Regions from separate parts of the Inediibacterium massiliense genome, predicted to be linked through region 2. Evidence: riboswitches for the same ligand, from Rfam matches in the RefSeq annotation. Region 2 holds a riboswitch; the other holds the start of a gene.

Region 1 (15,531 bases), on a different contig from region 2:
GTTGGCTCCTAATATTTTAGCAATATTTTTTGTATACTCGTTGGCTCCTCCAATATGTCCTGATAAAAGACTAATGACATTTCTCCCTTTTTCATCTAAAACAAGAACCGCTGGATCTATTTTTTTATCTTTTATATGTGGAGCAATAGATCTTACTACAATTCCTGTAGCCATAATAAATATTAAACATTCATACTCATGGAATATATGGGATACAAAATCAGAAACCTTTTCTTCAATAGGATAAATATTATCTTCTTTTATGATAAATTTAGGATTTACATATAATACGGTTTTGTCTAAATTTTTTAATAATCTATATCCTAGATTTGCCCCACCTTTTGTAAGGGTAATAATTGCTTTCATTCCTTTGCAGTCCTATATTCATGAGAAAAAGTTTTATCATAAAGTTTAGAATATTCGTATTCATTTCCTAGGAAATGTCCTACCAATATTTGAGCTGTCTTATTAATATCTGCTTCTTTTACCTTTTCCTCAATATTTTCTAATGTTCCTAAAACAATTTTTTGATCTTCCCAAGTAGCCTTTTGAATCACTGCAATAGGTGTATGACTTTCATAATGAGTCAAAAGTTTTTTTACTACTTCCCCAATCATATGAACTGATAAGAATATGCACATGGAAGCCTTGTGTTTAGCTAAACTTTCTAAGCTTTCTTTTTCTGGGACAGGAGTTCTTCCTTCCATTCTTGTAAGAATAACAGTTTGAGTCACCCCTGGCAAAGTAAATTCTTTTCCAATAGCCGCAGCTGCCCCTACAAAGGAACTAACACCTGGAATCACTTCATAAGAAATATTTTTTTCCTCTAATATATCTATTTGTTCTCTTATAGCACCATAAATACTTGGATCTCCTGTATGAACTCTGGCTACTAATTTTTTTTCTTTTTCTGCTGTTTCTATAACTTCAATCACTTCTTCTAATGTCATAGACGCACTATTATAAACTTGTGCTTCTTCTTTTCTACAATTAATAATTTCTTTATTTACTAAAGACCCTGCATAAATAATTACATCTGCTTTTTCTACAATTTTTCTTCCCTTTACTGTAATTAAATCTGGATCTCCTGGTCCTGCTCCTATAAAATACACCATTATATTTCCTCCTTTTGTTTTCTAGCTGATATCACATAAATAGGATTTAAAGCTTCCATAAGTGTATATTTTCCTAATGCTCTTCCTTTTGATATATTGATAGAAATTACATCTATATCTTTAAATCCTGTAGCCTTTAAAAGTTCCATAGACTTGTATAAAGTCTCAATAGTAATACAATTGATTACACATATTCCTTGATCTGTTAATTTTTCATAGCATAACTTTATAATGTCTTCTAATTCTCCTCCACTTCCTCCAATAAACGCTCTATCAAAGGTATTGATTTGTTTTAGAGCATCTTTTCCATTATTGTGAATGATTTGTATAGGCACATTAAATTTTTCACTATTCTTTTTAATGAGTTCTATTCCCTCTGGATTTCTTTCAATAGCTATGACCTTTTTACATATATGAGCCGATTCAATGGAAATTGATCCTGTTCCTGCTCCTATATCTACCATAACTAGATCTTCTTTTAATCTCAGTTTTGAAATGGTAAGGGCCCGTACTTCTTCTTTTGTCATAGGAACTTTCCCTCTAATAAAATACTCATCTGGGATTCCTGGCGTTTTAAATTTCCAATTCATCTACAATCACCACCACGCACATATTAAATTCACTGATATGAATTACTTCTTCTAACGATGCAAAAGTAATTTTTTCATTTGGATAAGAAAGATTTTCTCCTATAATCATGATTTTTCCTTGTATATGATTATTTAGCATTTTTCTTGCAATTTCCTTTGGAGAATATTTCTGATCTGTCAAAAGAATGACTTTTTTATATTTCTTTACAACGTCTAAAAAATCAAATTCTCTTCCATGAAGACTTCCTATATATGCATCATGCCAAGTCTGTCCTACTTTTGCCATCAAATATTGATAAGAACTAATTCCTGGAATCACTTCTAACTCATTTGATTTAAAATGCTTTTTTAAAAATCCTAACATACTATAAAAGCCTGTATCTCCTGAAAGAAGATAAGCTATTTTTTTGTTTTCTTTATTTTGTTTTGTATATTCTATAAGCTCTTTTAAATTAGATCCTATATAAAGCATTTCTTTCTCTAAATCTTTAAAATCCTCTAAATGCCTTTTTCCTCCAATTAATACATCACAATTGTAAATTGCATTCTTAACCGCAGGCAAAATGTAGTCTTTATGACCAGGGCCTATTCCAAGTATATAAATCTTACCCATTTTTAAATTCCTCCAGTAATTTTTTTGCCACTTGTCCTTGTCCTAAAATTTTTCGACCCATGCCAAACATAATCACTCCTATTTCTAATTCATTATGTACCCTAATCGTACATCTTTCTTCTGCTTTGTTACATAATTTTTCATAAATTTCTTCGTACCCTCTTTTTTCGATGATTTCTATAGCAGCTTCTGTTGTGACACACTCAAATAATTCTTCGATCACATGAGTAGGTGCACCCATCAAAGCAAGATTAGCTGCTAATATTTCTATTCTTCCATCAGAAACCTTACTATGAGTATGAAAAATACCTCCTGCTAATTTAACAAACTTACCTATATGTCCAATCATCAGCACTTTTTTAACTTTATATTCTACACATTTTTCTAATATAAATCCTATAAAATTGCTTGTTTTTGCTATTTTTTGTTTTGGTAAATGATAATAATGAATGGCTAAATCCTCACCAAAATTTCCTGGCACCAAAATAAGCTTTTCTGGATTTTCATAGATAGCCGCCTTCATCTCAATAGCTAAAGATTCTCTATAAGCTTCTTCGGACATGGGAACTACAATTCCAGAAGTTCCTAAAATAGAAATACCTCCTACAATTCCCAGTCTAGGATTAAATGTTTTTTTTGCAATTTCTTCTCCTTTGGGTACAGAAATAGTAATAATTGCTCCTTTATCTTTTGGTAAAACTTCTGAGACTTCTTTTTGAATCATCTTTTGAGGGACTGGATTAATGGCTGGATTTCCAGGAGCTATAGAAAGTCCAGGTTTGGTCACAACTCCTACTCCAACTCCACCTTTTATTTCTATTTTAGGTTCATCGATAATTTCTACTACTGCATGAATAAATATGCCATGGGTATTATCAGGATCATCTCCTGCATCTTTTTGTACTGCACAAAAGGCCCAATCCTTTTTTATTTCATATTCTTTCACCTCTATGTCTAGATCCCATCCCTTAGGAGTATGGATTCTTACAAAATCTACCTTTTTTTCAGTAATAGCCATCAAAGCAGCAGCTTTAGAAGCTGCTGCTGCACAAGAACCCGTTGTATATCCATATTTCATTTTTTTACCATTTTTTATAATATACTTATCCATTTTCTCTCCTTCTTTACAGCATATATAAAATGGCATTTACAATAGCTGCTGCTACTGTACTTCCACCTTTACGTCCCTTTACAATAATATATGGAACATCTAATTTAGAAAACTCATCTTTTGATTCAGCCGCTCCTACAAATCCTACAGGAACTCCAATTACAAGCTCTGGCTTTACTTCCCCTTTTTCTATACATTCTTTTAAAGTAAACAGTGCTGTAGGAGCATTCCCTATTACAAATATTTTATTTTTAGGGTCTTTTATCGCTTTTTTCATAGCTGCCATAGCTCTTGTTGTTCCTTCTTCTTTCGCTGTTTTTGCCACATCTTCATCAGAAATAAAACAATGTACTTCTCCACCATATTGAGACAGTCTATTTTTATTAATTCCTGACATTGCCATCTTTGTATCTGTCACAATATGAGATCCTGATTGTATAGCTTCTTTGGCTTTTTCTATTGCATCAGGAGAAATGACTGTGAGATCTGCATATTCAAAATCCGCAGTAGTATGAATAATACGTTTTACAATTTTTCCAATCTCCTCTGGAAAAGTTTTATCTCCTAGTTCCTCCGTAATAATTTCAAAGCTTCTTTCTTCAATTAAATGTGGTATTTTTATATATTCACTCATTTTATTCCTCCTAATTATTTAAATAAAATTTTAGGTCCACCTTTTACCATTTTTGTAAAATAATCCTTGTAATAAATTTCAAAAATGCTCTTTTTTTCCATTTCATTTGCAAATTTCTCTATATCTACTTTATCTTTTTGAAATAATATGCCTAGTACAGTCCCACTATGAGCTACATTGACTCCATAGCAATTCATTTTCAAGGCCATATCCATGATTTCTTCTAATTTATCTTTATAAAGTATATTTTGGTTTGTCATAGCACTTATATTTGCAGCTTTCCCTAAAAGATGAAAATCTTTCTTTACATAACTTTCCTCAAAAACTTTATATGCTTTTTCTACATTCTCTTTATTTTTGATTCTTAAACTTTCATAATTATTTTTTCTAAAAGTCTGGGTATTTACTTGACCTCTTGATTCTAATACCCATATGTCAAGATGGGGATTCCAATCAAAGCTTTTTACTTTTACACCATTTAGATGATCAAATAAAGTTAGTTGTTGAAAAATAGTACTATCTGTAGGTTCTATTTGAGTACATATTTTTGCTAATGCTTCATCTGTTATTTCTTTCCCTAAATAAGCTGCTGTAGCTATAATAGTTGATGCTAAATCAGCTGTACTACTCGCCATACCTTTTTCTATAGGAATATTGGAATCAACATCTACACTTAGCTCATCTCCTATTTGATCACTTTCTCCAAAAAAATCTAGAGTTTTATACATAGCCTTTATAGCTTTTTTCTTATTTGGATCTCTTATAGGATTTTTACATTCTTTCAAAGTCACTACAGAATACATGTCTATAGGATAGGATATTAATTTTTCTCCATCTTTTATATATCCTTGTAATAATTCCCCACAAGAAGCAGGACAAATTCCCTTAATCTTCATAAGATACCTCTTTTAATGCGTTTAATAATTTTAGATTAGACTCTTCGTCTTTAATAGCAATTCTATAAAAGGAATCATCTAAATTTTTATAATTATCGCAACTTCTAATCAATATTTTTCTTTTGAGTAAAGCCTCTTTTAAATTTTTATTAGATTCCATATATTTGAATAATATATAATTTGAGCTTGGAGGATAAACTTTTAGATTCTTGATCTTTAAAAGTTCTTCATAAAGTTTTTTTCTTTCCTTTATAATCCATTCTTTACTTTTTTGTATATAATATTCATCTTTTAGAACCATTCCTGCCATTGCTGCATAACTATTTATACTCCAAGGCTCTTGATTGTTTTTGATCTCTTCTAATATTTTTATATTGCTACTTAATCCGTATCCTATTCTTAGTCCTGGTAATGCATAAAATTTTGTTAATGCTTTAATAATATATAAATGATCATAATCTTTTAGAAGGGAAATCACACTTTCTTTCTCTCCATTTTCTACAAATTCCATAAAAGCTTCATCAATCATTACATGAATATTTCTAGATTTACATATGTTTAATATCTTTTCCATTTTACTTTTTGCAATCAACTGACTTGTTGGATTGTTAGGATTACAAAGAATCAATAAATCTATAGAATCATGTAAAATATTAAAAAAGTCATCATCTATTTGAAAATTATTTTCTTCTTTTAATAAATAGTATTCTACATTGCTTCTTGCTTTTTTAAGTGCTCTTTCATATTCTAAAAAAGTAGGTGCTAAAATTAAACTATTTTTTGGTTTTATTTCACGAATCATAGAAAAAATCACTTCTGTTGCACCATTTCCTACAACAATCCAATTAGAATTAATTTTATGATATTCTGAAATATCTTTGATCAAATCCTTATATTTAGGATCTGGATACTTTTGAATTGTATCTATATTCAAAATCATACATTCTTTAAAATCTTTTGGAATTCCTAGTGGATTAATATTTGCACTAAAATCTATGATTTCTTCTTCCTGTATCCCTAGTCTCTGTGCAATTTCATATATATTTCCGCCATGCTCTACTCGCTTCATCCTACCTCTCCCTTTGTCCTTTTAGGCAAACATAAAATAAAATACTAAAAATCCTACTACCGAGGATGCATACATTATTTTTATTGATTTTTTTATATGCTCCTCTTCTAATGAATAGATTTCATCTCCAATAGTAGGCTTGTATATTTCTTGTCCAAAATAAGTATTGGTTCCTCCTAATTGAATATTCAGTGCTCCTGCTGTAGCAGCCTCTGGATATCCACAGTTTGGACTTTTGTGATTTTTATGATCTCTTCTTACTATTTTAATTGCACTTTTATAATCATAAAAAAGATAAAAAGAACCTATAATCATAAAAATAGCCGTCAGTCTTGCAGGTATATAATTGAGTAAATCATCAAATTTAGCAGAAGCCCATCCAAAATGAATATATTTCTCGTTTTTATATCCTACCATAGAATCTAGTGTATTGGCTGCTTTATATGCCATCCCTAAAGGCGCTCCTCCTATAAAAATATAAAAAAGAGGGGCAATTACTCCATCAGAAGCATTTTCTGCAACAGTTTCTACTGTTGCTCTTATAATTTCTTTTTCATTTAAATGACTTGTTTCTCTTCCTACAATATAAGATAAATACTTTCTCGCCTCTAGAATATCATTTTTTTCTAGTGCATTTAAAACTTTTCTGCTTTCTTTATCCAAACTTTTAGATGCAAGAATTTGAAAAATTAAAAAACCTTCCACTGCATATCCTAAATAGATATTTATGTATTTTGCCAAAAATACAATAGAAAAAGTAATGCCATAGGTAGCTCCTACAATAACCATCGTTAGAAAGATCCCGAGTCTTTTTTCATCTTCACTATTTTTCACGAATTTCCTTAAAAAAGCTTCTGTTTTAGAAATACATTTCCCAATCAAACATATAGGATGGGGAATAAAATAAGGATCTCCAAACAAAAGATCAGCTACATAACCGATTAGTATATGAATCATTTTTTATCCCCTTGTAAAATTTTATATATTTTATCTAAATCTACATTTTCGCGAACAATCTTTGCAAGCTTTTCATATTCTTTTTCTTTAAACTCTTTAAAGGTTTCCACACTACTTTGTTTCTCATCAAGGCCTTTAGCCTTTCTGATATTATTTAATATTTTTCTTGTAAATCCGATATTATCAAAAACTCCATGGATATAACTTCCCATTACATTTCCTTCTTTATTAATGGCTCCATCTTCTATATTGACTTCTTCACCTAGTCTCTTTATGATTCTATGAAATGGAGTAGCTTCTTTTCCTAGCTTTGTTTGACCCATATGAATTTCATATCCTTCAATATCCATATCCAATACTTCTGAAAATAAGTTTTCTTCCTTAGCAATAACTTTTGCTTTTACTTGCGTTGTAGTTTTTTCTAGTTCAAATATAGTCTCTGTATCTAAAAGTCCTAATCCATTGATTTCTTTTATACTACTTTCTGTTTCATGAGGATCTGATATTTTTCTTCCAAGCATTTGATATCCTCCACAAATGCCTATAATGAGTTTTCCTTTTCTATGAAGTCTTAAAATTTCTTCTTCTAATCCTGTTTCTCTTAAATAAGCCAAATCTTCAATAGTATTTTTAGATCCCGGGATAATTAAAAGATCTGGATCTCCAATTTTCTCGCCTCTCATAATATATCTTAAATGTACATCTTCTTGTGTTTCAAATACATTAAAATCTGTAAAATTTGAAACATGGGGAAGATACAATACACCCACTTCTATTTGTCCACCTTCATTTTTTTTATATCTAAATCTTTCAGCCAAACTATCTTCATCTTCAATTTGCACATTAGAATATGGAACAACTCCTAATACTGGAATATGAATAAGATCTTCAAGCATTTTAATTCCAGGCTTTAATATATTAATATCTCCTCTAAATTTATTGATAATCACTCCCTTTACTCTTTTTCTTTCTTCTTCTGTAAGAAGCATAATGGTTCCATATAAAGAAGCAAATACGCCCCCTCTATCTATATCTCCAATTAATATAACTGGAGAATCAGCAATCTCTGCCATTCCCATATTTACAATATCTTTATCTCTTAAATTGATTTCTGCTGGACTTCCAGCCCCTTCTATAACGACAATATCATTTTCACTTGAAAGCTTATGAAAAGTTTTTTGAACCATTTCTAAAAGTTCAGGCTTAAAGTCATGATATTCAGCAGCAGACATATTTTTATATACTTTCCCATTTAAAATAACCTGACACTTTTTATCTGTTGTAGGTTTTAATAAAACAGGATTCATTAAAACACTAGGCTCTATAGAAGAAGCCTCTGCTTGTACCACCTGAGCTCTTCCCATTTCTAGTCCTTCTTTTGTAATGTAAGAATTAAGTGCCATATTTTGAGATTTAAAAGGTGCTACCTTATATCCATCTTCATAAAAAATTCTACAAAAAGCAGCTGTAAGAAGGCTCTTTCCTACAGAAGATGCTGTTCCTTGAAACATTAAAGATTTATTTTTCATAGGTTGTACAACTCCTATCCTTATAATTCGAACAATTTTTTAAAAAAGATTGTGCAATATTTTTATTGCTATAAAAATGAATATGAGCATATGCTCCTAATGCATTATATTTTTTCACTCCACATCCCCAGCTTTTGATCTTTTTTTCATTTTTTATTTTATCTACAACATAAGCATATTCCATTGTTTCGTTTTCTTCAATCAATGAACGATGAAATTCATGAGCTTTGATATAACTTTTCTCTTTAGAAATACTACACGGTTTATCTATATTTACATGGACATATCCAAATCTTTGAAGCCTTGTTGTCATCTTTGCTATTGTATCAAATACACCCACCATTTCATAAGTTTCTTCCTCTAATGTAGTAATAGCTTTTGTAAGATACATAAGCCCTCCACATTCTGCATAAGTAGGAACTCCATTTTTTATATGCTCTTTTATAGATTCCCTCATTAAAACGTTTTCTGATAATTCTTTTGCAAATACTTCTGGAAACCCCCCGCCTATATACAAACCGTGAATATTCTTAGGAATGGATTGATCTTTTAAAGGACTAAAATAAATGAGATTTGCTCCCATCTCTTTTAAAAGATCTAAATTATCTTCATAATAGAAATTAAATGCTTCATCAAAAGCTACTCCAATATTTACATTCTTCACAATTTTTTCTTCTTCATATGTAAAATCTTCTAAAGCTTCTGCCTCTTGAGCAATTTTGATTAATGCATCTAGATCAATGGTCTCTTCTACCATATCTGCAATAGTATTTATTTTGTCTTTTAGATCTTTTACTTCTACACTAGGAATAAGTCCTAAATGTCTACTTTCAAGGGAAATATTTTGATTTGGCTTTAAATATCCAACGCATTTTATATTTGTATCTCTTTCAATACTTTCTTTTAAAAGCTCATAATGAGCATCCCCTGATATATTATTTAAAATAACTCCTTGAATGTTTACATCCTCATCATATATTTTATATCCTAAAATTTGTGCTGCTGCACTGGTGGAGACACCTTTTCCATTTGCAATCAAAATAACAGGTGATTTTAATATTTTAGATACATGAGCTGTACTTCCCTCGTCTTTACTTGTACCATATCCATCATAAAGTCCCATAACACCTTCTATGATAGAAATTTTTCCTCTTGCATTTTTTATAAATAGTCTTTTGATTGTGTCTTCTTCTAAAAGCCAGCTATCTAAATTTCTTGATTTATTATTTGTGACAAATGTATGAAAAGCTGGATCTATATAATCTGGGCCTACTTTAAATGGAGCTATATTTATCCCTCTTCTTGTAAGAGCCGCCATAATCCCTATAGATACAGTGGTTTTCCCAACTCCACTTTGAGTTCCAGCCAGTACAAATCTAGGTAGGTTCATATTGATCATCCCTTCATAATAAAATACCCTAACCATCAATGGCTAGGGCACGAACATACAATCGTTCTTTTCCCTTCCCGCCGAAGGTACAAAATCCATAAAAACAGGAAAGTCTCCTGACTCGTGAATCACCTTACTTTCGACGCCTTCCTTGGATCATCCAAGTGACATTTTGTCGATTTCATCCTCACTTACAGTAGCGGGGGCTGTATCGGATTTTCACCGAACTTCCTTTTTAAGCCTTTCGGCACCTGTTCTCATTTATTTGTCTTATCTCATGGTATCAAAATATCTTTTTCATTTCAATATTTTTCACATATGTATTTATTTTTATTACTGATTTAAAGCTGTTAGGACTGGAAAATCGTCTACAATTTCTATTTTGGTTATTCTACAATTTTCTATTTTATATCTCCAATAATCTTTTACTCCATTTCCTATTAAATAAGATACAATAGCACGAATACATCCTGCATGAGATACTATTAAAATATTTTGATTTTCATATTCTTTTTGTATTTTTTCGATGACTTTTACCACTCTTTCATACATTTGCATCAAACTTTCTCCTTGTGGAACTTGATACTCTACCCAATCTTTTTGCCACTTTTCAAGCTCTTTTGGGTATTTTTCTTTTATAGTATGATAATCTAATCCTTCCCACAGCCCAAAATTCATTTCTCTTAGATTTTCATCTTGGGTCATTTTTATAGAATGATGCTTATGAATCATATTTGCTGTTTCTATTGTTCTTTTTAAATTACTACTGATAATCATATCGATCTTTTCTTCTCTTAATTTTTCACTCATTTCTTTGGCTTGTAAAATCCCTCTTTCTGTTAAAGAAGAATCTATAAAACCACAATATAATCCTTTATGATTCTCCTCAATTTCTCCATGTCTTATCAAAATTAAATTCATAAAATCACCTTTTCCAAAATTAAAAAATAAAATAAATAAACAATTTCTGCAAGTTCAGATATGGCTCCTAAGGTATCTCCTGTCATTCCACCAATCTTGTCTGTAATATGTTTTACATATCCTATACTGAATAAATACCCTACTAGTACAAAAGGAATCGCCTTTATATAAATCAACCCAATAATTATAGATGAAACAATAGCAATTATAAGATGTTTATTGTTTGTTTTTCCTATAAAAAAGTTTCCCATACCACTTTTTCTTGCATAAGTAGAAAATCTTGCTGCATATACAACACATAATTTTGAAAAAGTAGGCATGACAATAAGTACACCATACACATATGGAACAGGAAGTGAAAAAATGAATGATATTTTCAATAAAAGAGTTAAAAATATAGCCAAAGCAGCATTTGTTCCAAGTCTACTGTCTTTCATAATTTCTAATATTTGATCTTTGGGACGATTGCTATATACTCCATCAAAGGTATCTCCTAATCCATCTAAGTGAAGACCTCCTGTAATAAAAACCTCTCCTGTTACACAAAGCACACTTCCTAATAAAATTCCTCCTAATTTATATCCTATGTAATATAACGATACGATAAACATTCCAATAATAAGCCCTACAAGAGGAAAATAAACAATTCCCTCTGAAAAATCTTCTTCTGTTACTTCTAAATTTACAGAAATGGGTATTCTTGTGAAAAATTGAATCATTAAAATTAGTCTTTTCATAATTTCCTCCTACTTAATCTTCATAGGAATACCAGATACAGTAAAATATACTTCATCTGCTTTTTTCGCTATCATTTGATTCATTCTTCCTGCTATATCTCTAAAAATACGAGACATTCTGTTTTCAGGAACAATACCCATTCCAACTTCATTGGTAACCATGATACACCAAATATTATTTTTTCTAATCTCTTCTATAAGTTTTATCATTTGATCCTGAATATATGTTTCTATTTCATCTATTTTTTCATGACTTATATTTTCCCAATCCTCTTCACATTCAAACATTAAATTTGTTGTCATAATGGTTACACAATCTAAAAGAATGGTTTGATGCTTTAAACCAATCTCTTTTATTATTTTGTATACATCCTTATATCCTTCATAAGTTGTCCACTCACTAGGCCTTGAAGCTTGATGTTTTTTGATTCTATCTTTCATTCCCTCATCAAATGCAATCGCTGTAGCTAAATAAGCTACGAATCCCTGTGAAGTTTTTGCAAGATGTTCTGCATAGCTGCTTTTTCCACTTCTTGCTCCTCCTGTTACAAGGGTAATTTTCCCTGCCATAAAATCACCTCTTACTTTCTTAAATCATCTATTATTTTAAAATTTTAGATTCCCTAGATATTCAAAAAAATATGTCCCCATGAGGGACAAAATGCCTTCTTAACTATATCAAATTTTTTATACACATGCAATTCTAGGATAAATTAATTTTATAAGCTTGTTGCATATATCCTTTTCTTTCTTGAATTTTTTTCTTTCTCCCTAAATGATCTCTGATCACAATCTCTATAGGCTCTTTCTCCATAGGTGTATATTCCATATATAAATGCTTATCTGAGAAACCTTTTATAAGTATCCATATATTTTTCTCATCCGTCTTTTGTACATATATATCTTTGTGGCGCTTTGTTCCATCATATAATAAAATATTATTCCCTCTCTCATAAGTTTTAATCCGAATTTGTCCTTTGCCACTCACTAAAACACTTACATAGTCATCTACTGATGGCATGCTTTCCTTATACGATATATCTTCTTTTATTCCTAGTTTTTCTTGAAGGATAAATTTACATCTTTGTAAAATTTCAGTATGAGTTGCCTCAAAAACATAAGTATCTCCTTCTATTTCACATAAACTATCTAAAAGGACTGTTCCATCCCCTTCCTTTGACTGATATGAACCTACTACTTTTCCATCCTTCCATCTCTCATCTTCATTTTTATATCTTCTATCTATTTGTAATTTTTGATTGGTATTGATACTCTTTCCTCCAATTAAAGTAACTTGTATTTTTCTATTTTTAAGAATACCTTTTTTATCATTTAATTCATCTAAAAATTCATTATGATAATTCATTTCTTTATATGAGATATAATTGGTATTTTGCTTGTTTCCTATATAATAAAGGTAATTTCCATATGTCTTGCTAGGCAAAAGATCCTTTACCCCTTGTAGATGTTTACGAATTACCTCCATAGTATTTTCATTTTTATATTTTTTTTCTAATATCCACAGATATCCTTCTAATAAAGTAGTAAATATACTAGATTTTATATTTCTTTCATATGGGAGCTCTCCTCCTGCCCAAAAATAATAAGCATTTGCAGATCCTCCATTAGGTGTTCCTATAAAAATCAATTGATCTACATCATAACCATACTGATTTCCTTGTACATAAGCTCTTGCTACCAATCCTCCCATACTATGGCAAATTAAGTTTACTTTTTTACTTCTTGTTTGAGCTTTTGCTTGATAAATTGTCTTTTGAAGATATTCCTCTGAAGAAAATCTACAATCTTTTCTCCAATCATAAAAACATATAAATAAATCTTTTTCCTTTTCATAACCCATATTGGTTAATATTTCTATAAACGGCTCATAAACAGAAGCTGCCATTCCAAATCCCCATTCACCAGTTCCAGGAATAATATCTTCTCCCATAGATCCATAAAGACCCGGTACAAATACAATAGGCTTTTTTATTTCTTGTGTTCCCATCCTCATAAGCTCTAACATTCCTACGGTAGCTAAAAGTGGATGCATCCTTCTCCCCCCTTGTATCCTCTCTCTATTTCCACCCCTCTAATACATATATACTACAAATTTGTTCTTTATATTTCTAAAAAAATAAAGTTACTACTTATTTGTAGTAACTTCAGACTGAAGACAAACTATCTTTTAGCAAAGTCATAAAAATTAGAAACAATTATTGAGAATTTGTGAAAATATAGAATAAGTGAGAAAATGCTTAGCATTACACTGTTTGAGCATAGCGAGTTTGTAATGCTATTTTCGAGCGTTTCTTTATATTTTCCAAATTTGAAAATTAGTGACTTTTTTTATGACTTTATCTATAAGCTAGAGTGACTACTTATTGTAGTAACTTTTTTATGCTCCTTCTTCTTTTTGTTGTCTATATGCTTCTTTCGCAATTCTCCACTGTTCTCTTGCTTGTGTATCTAATTTCTTTTTTTGCTTGATAGCTCTATTATTCACTGTTTTATTAAACCAATCAATAGATTCATCATATTTTTGAAGTCTTCTATTGAGTTCACCTAATAAATACAGTAAGGATACTTCATCCATATTTCCTATGGGTAATGGTTCATAAAGAAATGCTTGTTCAAAACAAATTGTTGCATGCTCTATAAAATGTATTTCTCTTGCATTATGAATATACCTATACATCCAAGCTAGCCTAAGACATAGTGTTCCTAGAATCCCATTTTTTTGATTTAACAATTGAGCACAAACTATAGCAAGTTTATAGGTTTCAATAGCTTCATAAATAGTTCTTTCTTCTCCATAACTTCTTTGTACCCAATACTTTGAAATATTTTCTTCAATTGTTTTTCTTCCTGAAGGACTCATTTCTCCAAATACACTCTCTAGTGCACTATATCCACAATTAGGACATACAAATACCCCATAATAAATAGGGTTTACTCCTTTATAATAAACACAAAAGTCTGTGTCTCTTTTATCTATTCGAATGGCTGAGCTTCTTACCTTTTTCGTAGAAAATACATTTTTACACACAGGACAATGTACTTCTTTATCATATAATGGTGGTACTGCCATTCCTTCACCTCTTTATCTTTTGTATCAATAAATAGTTTGATCATGAGAAGGAATATTTGTTTCCTTATGATCTTCCTTTTTCTGAGTCTTTACAGAATTAGATGGAGTTGCTTTTTTAGTTCCTTTTACAACAACCTGAGTTTTAGGCTTATAATAATCATTTGAAATTTGTTTTCTCTCTATTTCTTTCCCATTTTCACATACAATTTTATAGGTACTAACTTTATATCCATCTCTTCCTTTTTGCTCTATTCTTTCTTTTCCTTCTGCAAGTGTAGAATCATATTTGACTTCTATTGGTCTTTTGATCACTTCATTTTCTATAGATTGAATTTCTACTCTCCTTGAATCTGCTTTATGTCCATAAATTCTAAATTTAACCTTATTTCCACCTACATAGCTTTCTATATAAACTGGATTTGCAGTTGAATTTTTAAATTTAAAGTCTAATACTCCATAAGATACGGTTGCATCTCTTCCTTTTGGAACATAAGTAGATGGAATAGTATGTTTTACTCTTTGTACAGTATCTAAATTACTTAAAAGTACTGCATTATATAAAGTACTAGAAGTCTGACAAACGCCACCTCCTAATCCTTCTACAAATTCTCCTTCAAATATCACAGTAGCTCCTTGATATCCTTTTTCTTTACTTCTTGGTCCTACAACATCATTAAAAGAAAAAACTTCTGTAGGCATTAAAACAGTTCCATTGATTGATTTTGCAGATAATCTTATATTTTCACTTCTACTTGCATTAGAAGCATTGAAAGTAGTTTCATACTCTCCTAATACATCTTGGATCGTGCTTAAACTTTCTGCACTTACTTTAGGAGAAATACTTGATACAGATAACTGAATATATATATCTTCTTTAA
Region 2 (15,531 bases):
AAATGGAAGAGATGAAAAGATAGAAGATAAGATTGTAAAAGTAAATGAAATAGAAATACAAGAAAAAAATAATCAATATACAGCTTCTTTAAAAGAAGGAGCAAATATTATTGAATTATATGCAAAAGACGATAAAGGAAATAAAGCTCATGAGACAATTCATATTACATATAAGAAAGTAGATCTACAAAATCCTGAAGATTTACCTAAAATAAGTGTAAAAGGAATAGAAGATTATCAAGTTGTTTATAATCAAGAAACTATATCTATAACAATTGATGCAAAAGATAAAGAAGGAAATCTTTTAGAACCAAAAGTCTTTGTAAAAAATGGAATGACACTTGGAGGTGGAATCCCTACTCCAACAGAAAATACAAATCCAATAGAAGAAATAGAAAAGCAAGAAGATGGGTCTTATATGATTACATTTCATAAAGATCCAGAAAATGAGGCTGGAATCAATGAAATAAAAGAAGTAATGGTAGAAGCAACAGATGAACAAGGTAGAAAAGGAAAAATAAGCAAAAAAGTTTTATACAATGGCTCTGGAACAGTAGTATTTACAGAAACAAGAGAAATCATCAAAAAAGATAATAATGATGAAAATAAGGATCAAGAAATAACTATATATATAGGTACGAAATTTGATAATTTAAAAGACGCAGAATATATACTAGGAATAGAAAAATTAGGTGGAGGATATTATTGGACTCCAGGCAAAGATGGTCAAAAGCCTGGTGAAGGCAGTAAGCAGATGACTAAGGAAGGAAAGCTTGTAAATGGAAAAGCAGTAGAGAAATTAACTATATTAAAAGAGATAGAGCCTGGAGAGTATTGGATAAACTTTTATTTTAAAGAGGATCAATCTAATGCAAATATAAATTTCAAAGTAAATCAAGAAACAGATACAATTCCACCAGTAATAAAAACTGCATTTAGAGACATAGGAGATCTTAAACCTGGTGATGAATGTGAAGTACATAGTAATTATATTATTATGAAAGCTACGGCTTACGATTTAACAGATGGAAATGTAGATGTAACTGTTATGTTAAATGGAGAAAAGGTTGAAAGAATAGAGCCAGTAGCATACTGCAGATACAGATTAGACCTTGTTGAAGGAACAAATAAAATAGTCATTACAACTAAAGACCAAGCAGGAAATAGCTCTACAGTAGAATATACAATTGTTAATACAAAAGATAATTTAAATAAAATCAAATTAAACAAATATAGAGTAGATGCAGGAAATAATTTAGAAGTTCTATTTGAAATGAAAGATTATGCAGAAAATGAAACAGACTTAATTTTATACAATTGTGATATGGATTATTATCACAAAGCACCTAGAGAATTTTATACGGACCAAGGTTTACCTGAAGTTTATGCATTCCAACCATATAAAGTAAAGGCTAAGTTGGATTCAGATGGAAAACTTCATATGGATTACAAGATTCTTGAGAATGTAAGAAGTGGATACTATATGATAGAATGTGGGTTTGGAGGATCTATATATAGAACACCAGTATTCTATGTAGCAGGTAACGAACCGGATATTATACCTCCAGAAATATATGTACGAGGTATAGAAGATGGTTTTGTATACAATGATCAAGAAGTTGAATTTTCTGTTATTGCAAATGATGCAAGAGAAGGAAAAGTAACTCCAGTAGTGAAAGTAAATGAGAAAGAAATACAAACAAAAGAAGAAGGAAACTATGTAGCAAATTTAATTGATGGAGACAATATCATAGAAATTACAGCAAAGGATTCAAAAGGAAATATATCTACAAAAACACTTATAATAGAATATGTAGAAGTAGATATAAATGATCAATATATTATTAAAGTAAGAGAAGCAATTAAAAAAACAGGCGCATATTTAAAAGATCATGGAACATATAGTTCTGACTGGAAGGTTGTAGGTATTGCCAATGCAGGAAAGGCTGTTCAAAAAGACTATTTAGAAGAAGTTGCTAAATGGGCAAAAGAAAATAATTGTACTTCTGATAAAGTAACAGATTACGAAAGAATGGCTCTAGGAGTTTCCGCAGCAGGTGGAGATGCAAGAAATGTAGGTGGATATAATTTAATTGATAAAATCTATAATTATGATGAACAAGGAGAAATTTATTTTCAAGGGTTAAATGGTGTGATTTATGCATTGATTGCCATGGATACAAACAGATATTTTGTTCCTAATACGGCTACTTATACAAGAGAAAAATTAGTGGACTATGTACTTAAAAAACAAAATAGCGATGGTGGATGGGATTTATACATGAGTGGAAATAGCGATGTAGATATTACATCTATGACACTTATTAGTTTAGCGCCTTATCACAATCGACAAGATGTAAAAGATGCAGTAGAGAAGGCTACAAATTGGTTATCAAAAGTACAAAGAATAGACAATGGAGGATTTGATTCTTGGGGTTCAGAAGATAATAGTGAAAGTGTTTCACAAACTATTATAGGACTTTGTGCAAATGGAATTGATCCAACAAATGAAAAATTTACAAAGAAAGGCAATACTTTAATAGATGCATTATTAAGCTTTGCTCAAGAAGATGGAACATTCCTTCATATTCAACCAGGTGCTGGAGAAGTTGGAAACACAGGAATGGCAACGGAACAAGCATATCAAGCCTTACTTGCTTATGATAAATTTGTAAAAATGGGAAAAAATTCAAAGGAAGGAAAAGCATCCATATATTATTTTGGAGAAAAGCTTGCAGATGCAAAAGGATTAATTATGGGATTAGATCAAAATGATCAAAAAATAAGCAAGATTTATGTTGAAAATTTAGGAGACAAAGAACAAGATGTATTATTGATTATAGGAACCTATGATGAAGAAAATAGAATGGTGAGAAGTGAAAAAGTAAGAGACAAAATACAAGTAAAAGAAAATAAAGTAATCTATAAAGAGTACTCTGTACCAGAGGGAAAAAACTATACAGTGAAAGTATTTTTATGGGATAGCTTAGAAGGACAAAATCCATTAAAAGCACATCCAATAACATTAAAGGTAAGTTGATTCATTTTCTCTGCCCATAACAATGGGCAGAGAATCTAAATATAGAAAGGATGTGGGATCATGAAGTTAAATAAAAAGCTAAATTTATTACTCATATTTGTTTTATTATTATCATTTATAATACCTTCTTATGCAAATAATGTAGATATTGAATATTTAGGAAAATCTAAAGTTACAATTCAAGGAACTTCTGATTATACACAAAAGCCAGCAACATTGACTGTTTATGATCGAGATCAATCTGTTTATGAATATCAAAATTTTACAGATATACATGGTAAATATAGTTTTACTATTACAGTAGATGGAGGAAAATTATATACAGGGAAAGTTAAAATTGAAGGAGAAGTACAGGAATTTTCTTTTGCTACAAAGGGAGAAAAAGAATATCAATTTGGAGAAGAAGTAAAGCCTTCTAATGATTCAATTTTATTTTTCCAAGATGGAATTTATTTGAATTTAAAAAATTCAGATATTCAAGAGAATTCAAGAGTTCAAATTAATGAAAAAAATATTAGTGTTAGTAATGGACTTAAAAAAGCAGGAAAAACAGTAGAATTAAAATTTAAAGGCATAAGCCTAGATAAAATATTTGAAATTGGGATTTCCACAGATAGTGCAAATAAAGATAAAGTGTCATTATATGCTTATGATGTAAGTGATAAAAGATGGAAGTACATAAATAGCAATAAAATAAATAATGTGGTTTCAGCTCAAATCAATACAGATGGCATATATGGGGTTTTTGAAGATACAGAAAGTCCTAAAGATGTAGAATTACAATTAAAAGAAAATAATGGGAAAAGAGTATCTTTAAGTCTTTTTGCAAAAGACTCATCAGAAATAAAAATATATGAAATTTATAGAGACAATAAGCTCATCGGACATTCTAATAATGATACATATGTAGATACAAAGATTGAACCAAAACAAAATTATAAATATAAAATAAAAGCAATAGACTCCTTAGGAAATGTTTCAGATTTTAGCAAAGAGTTAGAAGTAGTAGTAAAAGAATCACAAGGAAATATAGATGAAAATAAGAAAGTAAATGTATCTATTCGCATAGAAGGATATGAAAAGATAGTATTATATGATGACAATTTAGAAGTTGGAGTATTTGATTTAGATCCATATTTAACAAAATCAACTCATCCGACTGCCACACCATCTAATGGTTGGCCAAAAGAAAGATTTTCAGGGCCTACAGTAGCCCATGCTTTTGTACAAGCATTAAAAAATAAAAACATAGATGATTATAATTTTGAGGATTATGGATGGTCATGCTATATTTCTAGAATTGGGAAAGACAAAGAATTTAAATACAAACATTCATCTGGATGGATGTATAGAGTAAATGGGTGGCTTCCAGATTATGGAGTAGAGAATTATAAATTAAAAGATGGAGATAAAATAGAAATTTTCTTTGGGGTGAATGGATTCCTTACATGGTTTACAAAAATATCTGCAGATAAAACCACTATAGCACCAGGTGAAGAAGTTGCATTGACATTAGATGGAGAAATAACCATATTAAAAGATAAAAATAAAAGAGGACCTACTTATCAAAAACTGATAGAGGGTGCAAAAATATATGTAAATCATAAGCCATATGAAATGGATGGAAAAATTGTGACTACAGATCAAAATGGAAAAGGGATTATTAAATTTGACAAACCAGGAACTTATACAATAGGAGCAGAAAAAGTAGATAAGGAAGGATATGTAGATATTGTAAGACCCATACCTATAGAAATAACCGTATCAGGGAAAGCACAAACTGGAAGCACTAGAGGGGGCGGAGGAGGTCCTATTAAAGTAGACAATCCAGAATATAATAAAGAACAAAATGTAGTTAATGACAAAAATGCAACTGAAAAAGATGTTACAAATGCAGTAAAGGATGCAACCAATAAATTAGAAAAAACATCAAAAGAAATAAAATCAGAAAAAGATGCAAATCATTTAATCAAGGATGCAAAGGATGTTTCAAATATTATTGGAAAAGCCCTAGAAAAAATAAATACAGAAAATGCAGCAAAAGATGTAGCAAACAAAAGTAATGAAGTTTTGAAAATGATTACCTTATCATCAGAAAAATTAACAAAGGTTGAAGATAAAAAAGAAGCAAGCAAAGTAGCAGTAAAGGATATGAATAATACATTAGAGGCAATGGATCAAATCAATGATGCAAAAGAAATAAGTAAAGTTGCAGTAGATATGATAGATATAGCAGGAAAATTAATTAAAAATATAGGACAAGATCAAGGAACAGAAATCAAAAAACATGCAATTAAGGCAGCAGAAAAAGCAGTTCAAAAAGCAGGAATCAAAGAAATTAAAAAAGAACAATTAAAAGTTGAGGGAGATAAGGTAATTTTAGAACTCAATAAAAATGAGATAAATACTCTTGCAAAAGATATTGTACAAATTACAAAAGACATGAAAGGTAAATTATCTAATAATCATATTGAAATATCTAAATCTCTAGAGAAAAAATTAACTCTTCAAATACCTAAAATGAATCAAAAAGAAATAGAAACTAGCCTTCCAGATACTTTCATTAAAGATATGAGAGAAATTGGAATGGAAAAAGTGCAAATTAATACAGAAATTACAGAGATTGAAATGAAAAAAGGTACATTTAATGATCAAGCAACAGAAAAAGAATTAGTTTTCAATGTTAAAAAATTAGAAGTCAATGAATTATTAGCTCTTCAAAAAAATAAAGTACCTCAAAATAGTATTGTAGTAGATGTAAATATCAAAGCAGGAGATAAAAAAATCACTGCATTTGAACAACCTATAAAATTATATATTCCATATAAGGGAGACATAAAAAATGGAGAAGTAGTACAAGCCTTCTATCTAAAAGATAATGGTATCATAGAAAATATGGGTGGAGTATATGATCCTGTTACGAAGATGGTAACTTTTGAAACTACTCACTTTAGTAAATATTTTGCAAATAAAGTAGAAAAAACAGAAATAAAATCAACTTTTAATGATCTAATTGGTTATGAATGGGCAAAAGAAGCGATAGAAGAAATGGCTCAAAAAGGAATCATTAGTGGAAGAAGTGAAGATGTATTTGACCCTAGTGCATCTATCACAAGAGCAGAATTTGCAACTCTCATTACAAAAATGCTTGGATTAAACATAGAAAATGAAAAAGTAAGCTTTACAGATATAGAGGATACTGCTTGGTATACTCCATATGTAAAAACTGCTTACAAAAATGGATTCGTAAGAGGAAGAAGTGAAACGATATTTGATCCAAATGGAAAAATTACAAGAGAAGAAATGACAACCATTATTGGAAAGGTACTCATACAAAAAGGAAAAGAAAAAGCAAATATAAATGAATTAGAAAGATTTAATGACAAAACAAATATAGCTTCTTGGGCAAATGAAAAGGTAGCATTGTGCGTAAAAGAATCTATGATCAGGGGTATGCCAGATGGCACCTTTATGCCAAAACAAAATGCCAATAGAGCTCAAGCTGCTGTCATGTTAAATCAGTTATATCATAACATTCAATAAAAAAATAAGAAAATACTAGATAAATATCTAGTATTTTCTTATTTTGCCATAATATAATGAAAAACCAATGAAATACAACATTGAAAAAAAAAACCAATTCGTATAACATATGAAATGTACAAAATTTGACATATTACGTTTTCTGTAAACAAAATATGACTAAAATTACATAAAAATAATTTAGGTTCTGTTTATAGCAGATGAAAAGGGAATTAGGTGAAAATCCTAAACGGTCCGGCCACTGTAAATGGGAAGCTATTCTTTAATATGCCACTGGGAAACTGGGAAGGCAAAGAAAAGCTATGATCCATAAGTCAGGAGACCTGCCTAAATATTTGTGTATCTAACCTTCCGTGAAAAGGGAAAGTACAAAGATTTGTGATTATATAATCTATGGATATAGAAAATCTTAACTTTTATTGGAAGTTAAGATTTTTTTTGTTGTTTTAAATTTAAAAATAAAATAGGAGGATAAAAAGATGAAAAGGAAAAGAACGTTTTCTGTAATAATCCTAGTATGCTTACTCTTTGGATCTATTCATATAGGGTATGGGGAATCTTGTAATGATGCGAAAGTTCAATTGCATCATATATTAAATACAGAAAATGAAGAAAATGACACTCTAAATTTGATTCTACAAAATAATAATTCAAATGTAGAAAAAGAATTGGAACGAAAGGGAATAGAACATATAGAAAAATTAACAGAGGATATATATTCTATTACGATTTCTAAGGATCAAGCACAAGAATTATTAGATGTGAATGGAATAAAAAATATTTCTTCGCCTAATACTTTTTCCCTAGATCCAAGGGAAATGAACAGTTTAGAAAATGAAAAAAGAATTTCAAAAAAATTTTATAAGATGATTCAAAGTATAACAGAAGAAGAAAAATCAGATTTGAAAAATTTTACAATGAGAAAATTAGATTCTAGAAGTACTACTGTACAAGAAGAAGTTTATGAAAAACCAGAAGAAACAGTAATTCAATCTGTATATGAAAAAGAAGAACGTTTATTAGAACCACAGTTTGAAAGAGAAATAACAGAAAAATTATTAACTACCTTAGATGATACATATGTAAATAAATTTCAATCTGATTATGGTAAATATGGAGAAGATGTTACAATTGCAATTTTAGATACAGGAATTGATCCAGGACATGAAATGCTTCAAAAAACTACAAATGGAAAAATTAAAATTGTAGATATTAAGGATTTTACAGGCGAAGGAGATGTAGTTGCAGATAAGATATGTATTGTAGAGGATGTTTCAAATGAAGAACATAAAAAAGAGGTAAAAGCAAATGGATATTCATGGATCCTGCCAGATGACATACCAGCTGGAGAAGAAGTTTATATGGGAGTAATTAGTGAACAGTTTTTTGAAGAATTTGGATTTGATCCAAATGTTAAATTGACGGAATTCAATTTTAATGGAAAAACAGATAATTATCCTATTTTAATTACCAAGGATGAAAATAATGAATATAAAATCGTTTATGTAGATACAGATTTAGATGGTGATTTTAGAAATGAACAACCGCTAAAACCTTATGATGAAGGGGTTCAAAAAGAAAATAAGAGATATGTAACAAATTTTCCAAGAATGAGATATGAAAAGCAATACCCAGATGCAGTAGTGAATTTTGTAGTGAGTAAATTGGAAAAAAGAGATAATGAAATATTTTTAAATATTGCCTTTGATGGAGGAGAGCATGGAACCCATGTAGCAGGTATTGCAGCAGGAAACGGGAAAGACTTAAAAGGGGTGGCTCCAGGAGCCAATATTATGGCTCTTAAGGTTTTAGGTACAAATGGGAAAGGAAGTACCCAATCTATTATAAAAGCAATGAATTATGCAGCAGAGCATGGGGCAGACATAGTGAATATGAGTCTTGGTGCTTCATTAGATATTAATGATGGAAAAAATATCGAAGCTTTATTAGCAGATGAATTGACTCAAAAATATGGAACGATCTTTTGTATTTCAGCTGGAAATGAAGGACCAGGAATCAACACAATAGGATCTCCTGGAGATGCAGATTTGGCTATTACTTCTGGGGCGTATATTGAAAGTGATACATGGAAAAAAGACTATGGATATTTTGTACCAAAAGAAATGCTTTGGTATTTTTCATCTGTAGGGCCTAGAGAAGATGGAGCAGTAAAACCAACTATACTATCTCCTGGAACAGCACTTTCATGTGTACCAGTATGGGATATTAATTCTGGAAAGTATAATAACAGGGGTTATGCTGTATATCAAGGAACAAGTATGTCATCCCCTCATACAGCAGGAATTGTTGCATTATTATTACAAGCTGCAAGGGATGAAGGAATCGTTGGAAATAATGAAAGAATTTCTATAGATCTTATGACAGAGGCTCTTCAAAATACGGCAAGAAAACTAGAAGGATATAACCAAATTGAACAAGGAAAAGGTCTTGTAGATATTTTAAAATCTTATGAATATATGAAAGAAAATCAAGATGCAAAAAAATATTCTATTGAAGTGAATACAGATTATAGTGAAAAATTGAATTATTCTAATGGAATTTTTGTAAGAAATGGAGAAGTTCCAAAAGAGGTAATGGTAGAAATTAAAAATAATGAGGACGAACCTGTTTATTTAAATTTAACTAAAGAAAATGATGGAAATTGGTATTCTTTTGATACAGATAAGATAGATATACCAGCCAATGGATATGCACATTTTTGTGTAAGGATAGAAGATGAACTGAAGCCTGGATTATATCATGATGTGATTCAAATAGATAGTAAAGATACAAAATGGATAGAAGGCGAACTTCCTATTACTATTGCAAAAGGATTGAATTTAAAAGGTGATAATCAATATGAATGTAAAATATCAGGAAAAGCAGAGACAGCAAAATATAATAGACACTTTTTTAATGTTCCGAATGGAATAGAAAAAATGGAGATACAAATTAACAATGTAGAAAATGAACAAGGACAAAAGGGATCTATAGAAGGATATTTATTTAATCCATCTGGAGAATTAGCTAGTTTCACACTAGGAAAAGGATTTGGTAGGAATAATGTTTTAGTTATTGATAAGCCACAAAGTGGAAATTGGGAAATTGATTTGTACACATCTCAAGAAAATGGAAGCAATCAAGTAACTAACTATGGATATGCATCTAATACAGCAGCATATGAAATGCTTATTCACTATAAAGGTTTCGTATCTCAACCAGATATTTTTTCATCTAAGATTCATATCAATGAAGAAATAGAAAAAGATTTTGAATTTACAAATAGAACAAATAAAGATAGAAATATTGTCATTGAAGGAACAAAATTAATCGATTTTTCCAGGACATCTAATACAGAAGAAAAAGTCATAACATCTGGCATAAATGAAAATTGTGATATGAAATATGAATATAGTGATGTGATTAAAATTACAGAAGAAGATCCAAATATTTTATTTCATGTAGAGATTGAACCTATAGATTGTTCAGATATAGATAATTTTGATTTATATTTATGTAATCAAAACGGGAAGGTGATTTATGCATCTACTAATAATGATTCAAATGAATCTATTCATATAATGGGATTGATGCCAGGAGAGTACAAGGTAAAAATTGTAAATACAGGATTGAAAAATTATCCTGAATTTTTAAACAATCCAACACAAATTAGGTATTCAAAAAAAATGATCAATGTAAATAATGCAAAAGAAGAGGTAGAAGTTTTTATAGATTCTACACCTGAATACACAAAGGTAGGAGAAAAATGTACAAAAAAAGCAAAAATACAAGGAAATGATAAAGCAGGAATATATATAGGATCTATTTTAGTAAAAGATGGAGATACAGGAGATATTTTAAATCAAATTCCAGTAGAAATAACAGTAGAAGAAGAACAAAAAAATCCTTTACAAATTCATGTACAAACGAAGGCGTATAGAAAAGGAAATATTTCATCTGAAAATCCAGTAATGATCTATGCTAAAGCAGATCAAAAGGTAGATTGGATAGTAACTATAAAAGATAATAAAGGAATTGTAGTAGATGCCTTTGAAGAAAATCAAAAGAGTATCTTTGAAAAAACATGGGTACCTCATGAAAATGATTACTTTGGAGAATATATTATTTACTTTGAAGCAGTAGATAAAAATAATATGGATATTACTTCAAAGATTATGGAAAAGATAGATATTTGTAATTTGCCTATTCAAAAAGTCGGTATAAAAATGATAGATGCATCTAAAAATGAAAATCAAGCATTTTCTAAAGATGATAAAATCTATGCAAAAATAGAGACGGATCAAAAGGAAAAAACAAAAGGAATAGTGATTCTTCAAGTAAAAAATGAAGAAAATAGAAGTTGTTTTATGGATACAAAATTCCTAAATGAACAAGGTCCATGTGAAGTGGAAATACCTATTCACCAAATAGGAAAATATGAAGTAGAAGCGTATATTTGGGAGAGCTTAGAAGGAATGAAACCTTTGGCTATGAAACAATTATCTACATTTGAGATAAAATAAAAAATTTTTAGTGAGGAGGGAAAGAGTTGGTCAAAAAAGGAATGTATATATTTTTCGCTTTACTATTTACAATTGCATTAAGTATTTCAAGCTTTGCAGATGAAAAATGTGTGTTATCTTTACAACTAGAAAAAACAAAGATTGATAAAAATGAAGAAATTAAAGGAATAGGTAAGTTGATTTATGATGAACAACCTGTTTCAAAGGGAATTGTGACCATAAGGGTAGAGGGACAAAAGCAATCTGCTTATTATGTGGATCAATGTATTACAGATACAAATGGAAATTTTCAAATTCATTTTAAAATTCCAAAGGATATGGAAGAAGGTCAATATTTTATTGTACTAAAAGCATTCAATAGAGAAAATAGGGTTTCTTTTCAAATAGAAAAAAAGAATCAAAATTCAGGAGAATCAACAGGAAATGGAGGTACTAATTCTTCTGGAGGATCCACACCAAGCTCTGGAGGAGGCGGTGGTGGAGGTGGTGGTTTCGTAAAGAAACCACAAGATAAAACTGATTCTTTGAATGAAGAGATCCGAGAAGTAAAAGTGATGAATTCAAAGGGAGAATTTATTCAAGATGCTATTGGAGTATATGAAAAAAATACAAAGGATATGGTAGATACAAAAAAAATAGGACAAACTTATGAAGTAAAAGAAATACCCAAAAATGAAAAATCAATAAAAATGGAGATGTCTTATGATTCTTCCCATCTTAATGGACAATCAGCAGAAAAATTGGGATTGTATCATTGGAATGAACAAAAAAAGAATTGGGAGTATATAGATAGCTCTATTGATATGAAAAATAACAAAGTAGTGGCTTCTATTGATGAAACAGGAGCTTATGGAATCATGTTATCTACAAAGAAATTTGAAGATACAAATCATCATTGGGGAGAACATGCTATTGAAGTAATGGCAGCAAGACAAGTAGTATCAGGAGTAGATCCAGTGAATTTTGCGCCCAATGAAAATATTACAAGAGCACAATTTGCAAAAATGATTGTAAGTGTTTTAGGAACGGAGATACAAAAGGATCAAAAAAGATTTACAGATGTAGAAGAAAATGCTTGGTATGCACCTTATGTAGAAGCTGCTGCAAATTTGGATATTGCAAAAGGATCAGATGGAAAGTTTTATCCAAATAAAAATATTACAAGAGAAGAAATGGCAGTGATGATTACAAAGGCTCTATCTATCATAGAACCAGAAAAAGTAAAGAAAACAGATATTTATTTTACAGATGAAGAAAATATTTCAAACTGGGCAAAGGAATCAGTTTCTATTGCTGTGAGTAATGGATTGTTAAAAGGAGTAGGAGAAAATTTATTTTCACCAAAAGAAAATGCAACAAGAGCTCAAGGAGCACAAATCCTTTATAATCTTTTAAAAACAGTTCATAAATTTTAACACACAAGAAAGGAGAAAGATTAAAATGCTAATGATTCAAAAAATAAAGGAGGTACGAAAATGGACAAAAGAAATATAAAATCATGGATATCTTTTTTAATGATCTTTACAATGATCTTTACAAGTACTGGTTTTCATTTTTCAATGGCTCAAGAAAATGAAGCATTTCAAGTACAAGAAAATACAGTAGAAGATGAAGTCTATAAAGATTCTTCTAAAGAGAAAGTAGAAGAAAATAATATAGATGAAGATTATTCAGTAAGATCTATGAATTCTTTCATGGAAGGAAAAACAGTAGAAGATGATCAAACAAAATTCAAGGTAGCTATAGAGGATTTGAAAAAGCATTATGCTAAAATTTCAGAATATGATTATCTTACTGCTATGGCACTCAATAGAGCAAGAGTAGATGTAAAAGATATTCAAGGTAAGCTTGAAATAGACAATTTTAAATTTGAGGTAGGAAGTGTATGGAGCGGTAATACCTCAAAAGAATATGCAAAAGCCATTATGGGGATTATTGCAGCAGGTTTAGATCCTACTAACTATAATGGAAAAAATTATGTAGAATTTTTAGTAAAATGCCAAGAGCCAGAAGGATATTTTAAAACAAGAGAAGCTCTTTGTGATATGGCAGATGAAGTAGCTTATTGTATTTTGGCATTAGATATGGCAGGAGCAGAATATGATGTAGACAAAGCTATGAAGTTTTTAAATAGTAAAATTACTGAAGAAGGTAATCGAGCTTGTGTGAAGGAATTTAGTGGAGCACCTAGTGGACATTTAGAGAAAACTTGTATTACATTGATTGCTCTTTGCAGTCATAAGGATAAAATAGAAGATTCTTTAATAGACAAAATGGTGAATTTTATAAAAAGTGAACAATTAAATTGTGGAGTATATGGAGAAACAAAAGAAGATATAGAAACAAAAAGTGCTAAAAAAACTGCTCTAGTTCTTCAAGCATTAGCTGCCGCAAAAGTAGATATTTATCAAGATAAATGGAAAAAAACTCAAGATGGTACAAGTATTACGATTTTAGATCAATTATTTACATTAAAAAATGGAGAGATTTTTAAAGAAACAGATCAGTCCTCAAACGATAAATTAAATGAAGAAGCAACAAAAGCTGTGTTTGCTGCATTAATAGATTTTTACACAGAAAAATCTATGTTTCATGAAATAAAAATAAAATTAGGTACGCCTCATACGATTCAAATAAAAGTTCCAAATGATCAAACACAAATTAAAATAGGAAAGATTGTTTCATTATCAGGAAAAGTTTTCGATGCAAATGGAAAATATATTGCTTCTGAAAAATTGACATGGTCTAGTAGTGATCCATCTATTGCAAAAATAGATGAAAAAAAAGGAATTTTAACTGCAAAAGATTTAGGAAAAGTAAAAATAACTGCAAAATTACAAACTATTGAGGAATCTATTGACCTAGAGATCGTAGATGTAACACCTGATAAAATAGAAATTAAAGTAGATGGTGATGTAGTAGAAATAGAAGAAGGTAGAAAGATAAAAATAACTGCAGCTGCATATGATACAGGTGGGGAGATCATTGAGAATCCAGATATAAAATGGAGCATTTCACCAGATGATATTGCAGAATTTAAAGATAATATTTTTACTGCTAAAGCTATAGGAGAAGTTTCTATTACTGCTTCTATTGAAGACAAAGTTACTAAAACGATTACTTTAAAAATTATATCTAGAAAAGAAAAAATTCAAAAGGCAATAGCTGACATTCAAGAAGGCTTTGCAAGTAGTAATGATAAATATGAATATTATACAACTTTAGGACTTAGACATATAGGAGTAGATCCATCTATCATAGAAGATAAAGCAAATGTATATGGAAAATATTATGCAAACTTTAGTGATTATGCAAAAAATATTATTACAGCTGTTGCATTAGGAAAAGATCCTAAAAATTATAATGGAAAAGATCAAATAGAAAAGATTTTAAATGCTTCTAAACCTTTTTATGAAGAATTGGATGTAGCAAATTTATCTGATGCTATTATTGCATTAGATATGGCAAATGCGTCATATGATAAAGAAAAAGCAATAAAATATTTAATCAATAAAGTAAAAAATTCATCAAGTTTAAGTAGTAAATCTATTGCAATGATTGCTTTATCTAATCATAAAAAGATAGATGGAGTCAATGATACAATAAAAATCATTCAAGACGACTTAAAAAAATTACAAGATGAAAATGGAATTATCCAAAATTGTGAAACTACATCTTTGGCAATACAAGGATTGATAGCAGCAGGAGAAGACTTATATTCTGATCCTTGGGTAAAAAAAGATGAATATGGGAATAATATTTATCTTTTAGATGGGTTGTTAAAATTAAAGGATGGTCAAAAATTTAGACCGACTATAAAAGGTAATACTAATCCTAGTGATACAAAACAAGAACAATATGCTTTAGCTGCATTAGCAGATTTAAGTAAAGAAAAATCTATGTATCATTCTATTAAGCATGGAGATATAGAAATTGTAAAAATAAAAGAAATAAAAATTGAATCTAAGGATTTATCTATTCAAAAAGGAGAAACAAAAGAAGTAAAGGTACAAGCTATTGATGAAAAAGGTCAAACCATTGAAAATCCAAATTTGGTTTGGGAAAGCTTAAACCCTGACATTGTAAAAGTAGAAGATGGAAAAATTATAGGACTAAAAAAAGGAATAGGAACGATTCGTATTCAATCAAAAGATGATGAAAAGATCTATACAGATCTAACCGTTCAAGTTTTGGTAGTATATAAAGCACCGAATAAAGCAATCATTACGGAACCAGAAAATACAGCAGTAGTAAAGGGAAATACTTTAAAATTAGAAGTAAAAGTTTTTGATGAAGATGAAAATGAACTTGAAAATCCAAATTTAATTTGGAATAGTTCAGATGAAAAAGTAGGGACAATTCAAGATGGAATTTTTACAGGAATACAAAAAGGATCAGTAGATATTTCTGTACAAGTAAAAGATA

What was found. Region 2 has a riboswitch for cobalamin ahead of BN2409_RS03420 (S8 family serine peptidase). Riboswitches for the same ligand answer to the same signal wherever they lie in the genome.
Region 1: another riboswitch for cobalamin. It lies ahead of BN2409_RS10720 (cobyrinic acid a,c-diamide synthase CobB); the one in region 2 lies ahead of BN2409_RS03420 (S8 family serine peptidase).

What each region holds. Positions count from the first base shown of each region.
Region 1 is NZ_LN876587.1:457,691-473,221, reverse strand. It holds gene cbiG (cobalt-precorrin 5A hydrolase) at 1-366, opposite strand, end outside; gene cobM (precorrin-4 C(11)-methyltransferase) at 363-1,115, opposite strand; gene cbiT (precorrin-6Y C5,15-methyltransferase (decarboxylating) subunit CbiT) at 1,115-1,705, opposite strand; gene cbiE (precorrin-6y C5,15-methyltransferase (decarboxylating) subunit CbiE) at 1,689-2,318, opposite strand; gene cbiD (cobalt-precorrin-5B (C(1))-methyltransferase CbiD) at 2,311-3,429, opposite strand; gene BN2409_RS10745 (precorrin-8X methylmutase) at 3,443-4,063, opposite strand; gene BN2409_RS10740 (GHMP family kinase ATP-binding protein) at 4,078-4,959, opposite strand; gene cobD (threonine-phosphate decarboxylase CobD) at 4,949-6,028, opposite strand; gene cbiB (adenosylcobinamide-phosphate synthase CbiB) at 6,050-6,985, opposite strand; gene BN2409_RS10725 (cobyric acid synthase) at 6,982-8,514, opposite strand; gene BN2409_RS10720 (cobyrinic acid a,c-diamide synthase CobB) at 8,504-9,904, opposite strand; cobalamin riboswitch at 9,994-10,174, opposite strand; gene cobC (alpha-ribazole phosphatase) at 10,238-10,825, opposite strand; gene cobS (adenosylcobinamide-GDP ribazoletransferase) at 10,822-11,562, opposite strand; gene cobU (bifunctional adenosylcobinamide kinase/adenosylcobinamide-phosphate guanylyltransferase) at 11,572-12,132, opposite strand; gene BN2409_RS10700 (esterase/lipase family protein) at 12,266-13,615, opposite strand; gene BN2409_RS10695 (DUF2225 domain-containing protein) at 13,961-14,653, opposite strand; gene BN2409_RS10690 (VanW family protein) at 14,678-15,531, opposite strand, start outside.
Region 2 is NZ_LN876585.1:108,382-123,912, forward strand. It holds gene BN2409_RS03410 (prenyltransferase/squalene oxidase repeat-containing protein) at 1-3,040, shown strand, start outside; gene BN2409_RS03415 (S-layer homology domain-containing protein) at 3,101-6,583, shown strand; cobalamin riboswitch at 6,749-6,928, shown strand; gene BN2409_RS03420 (S8 family serine peptidase) at 7,063-11,106, shown strand; gene BN2409_RS03425 (S-layer homology domain-containing protein) at 11,133-12,521, shown strand; gene BN2409_RS03430 (Ig-like domain-containing protein) at 12,582-15,531, shown strand, end outside.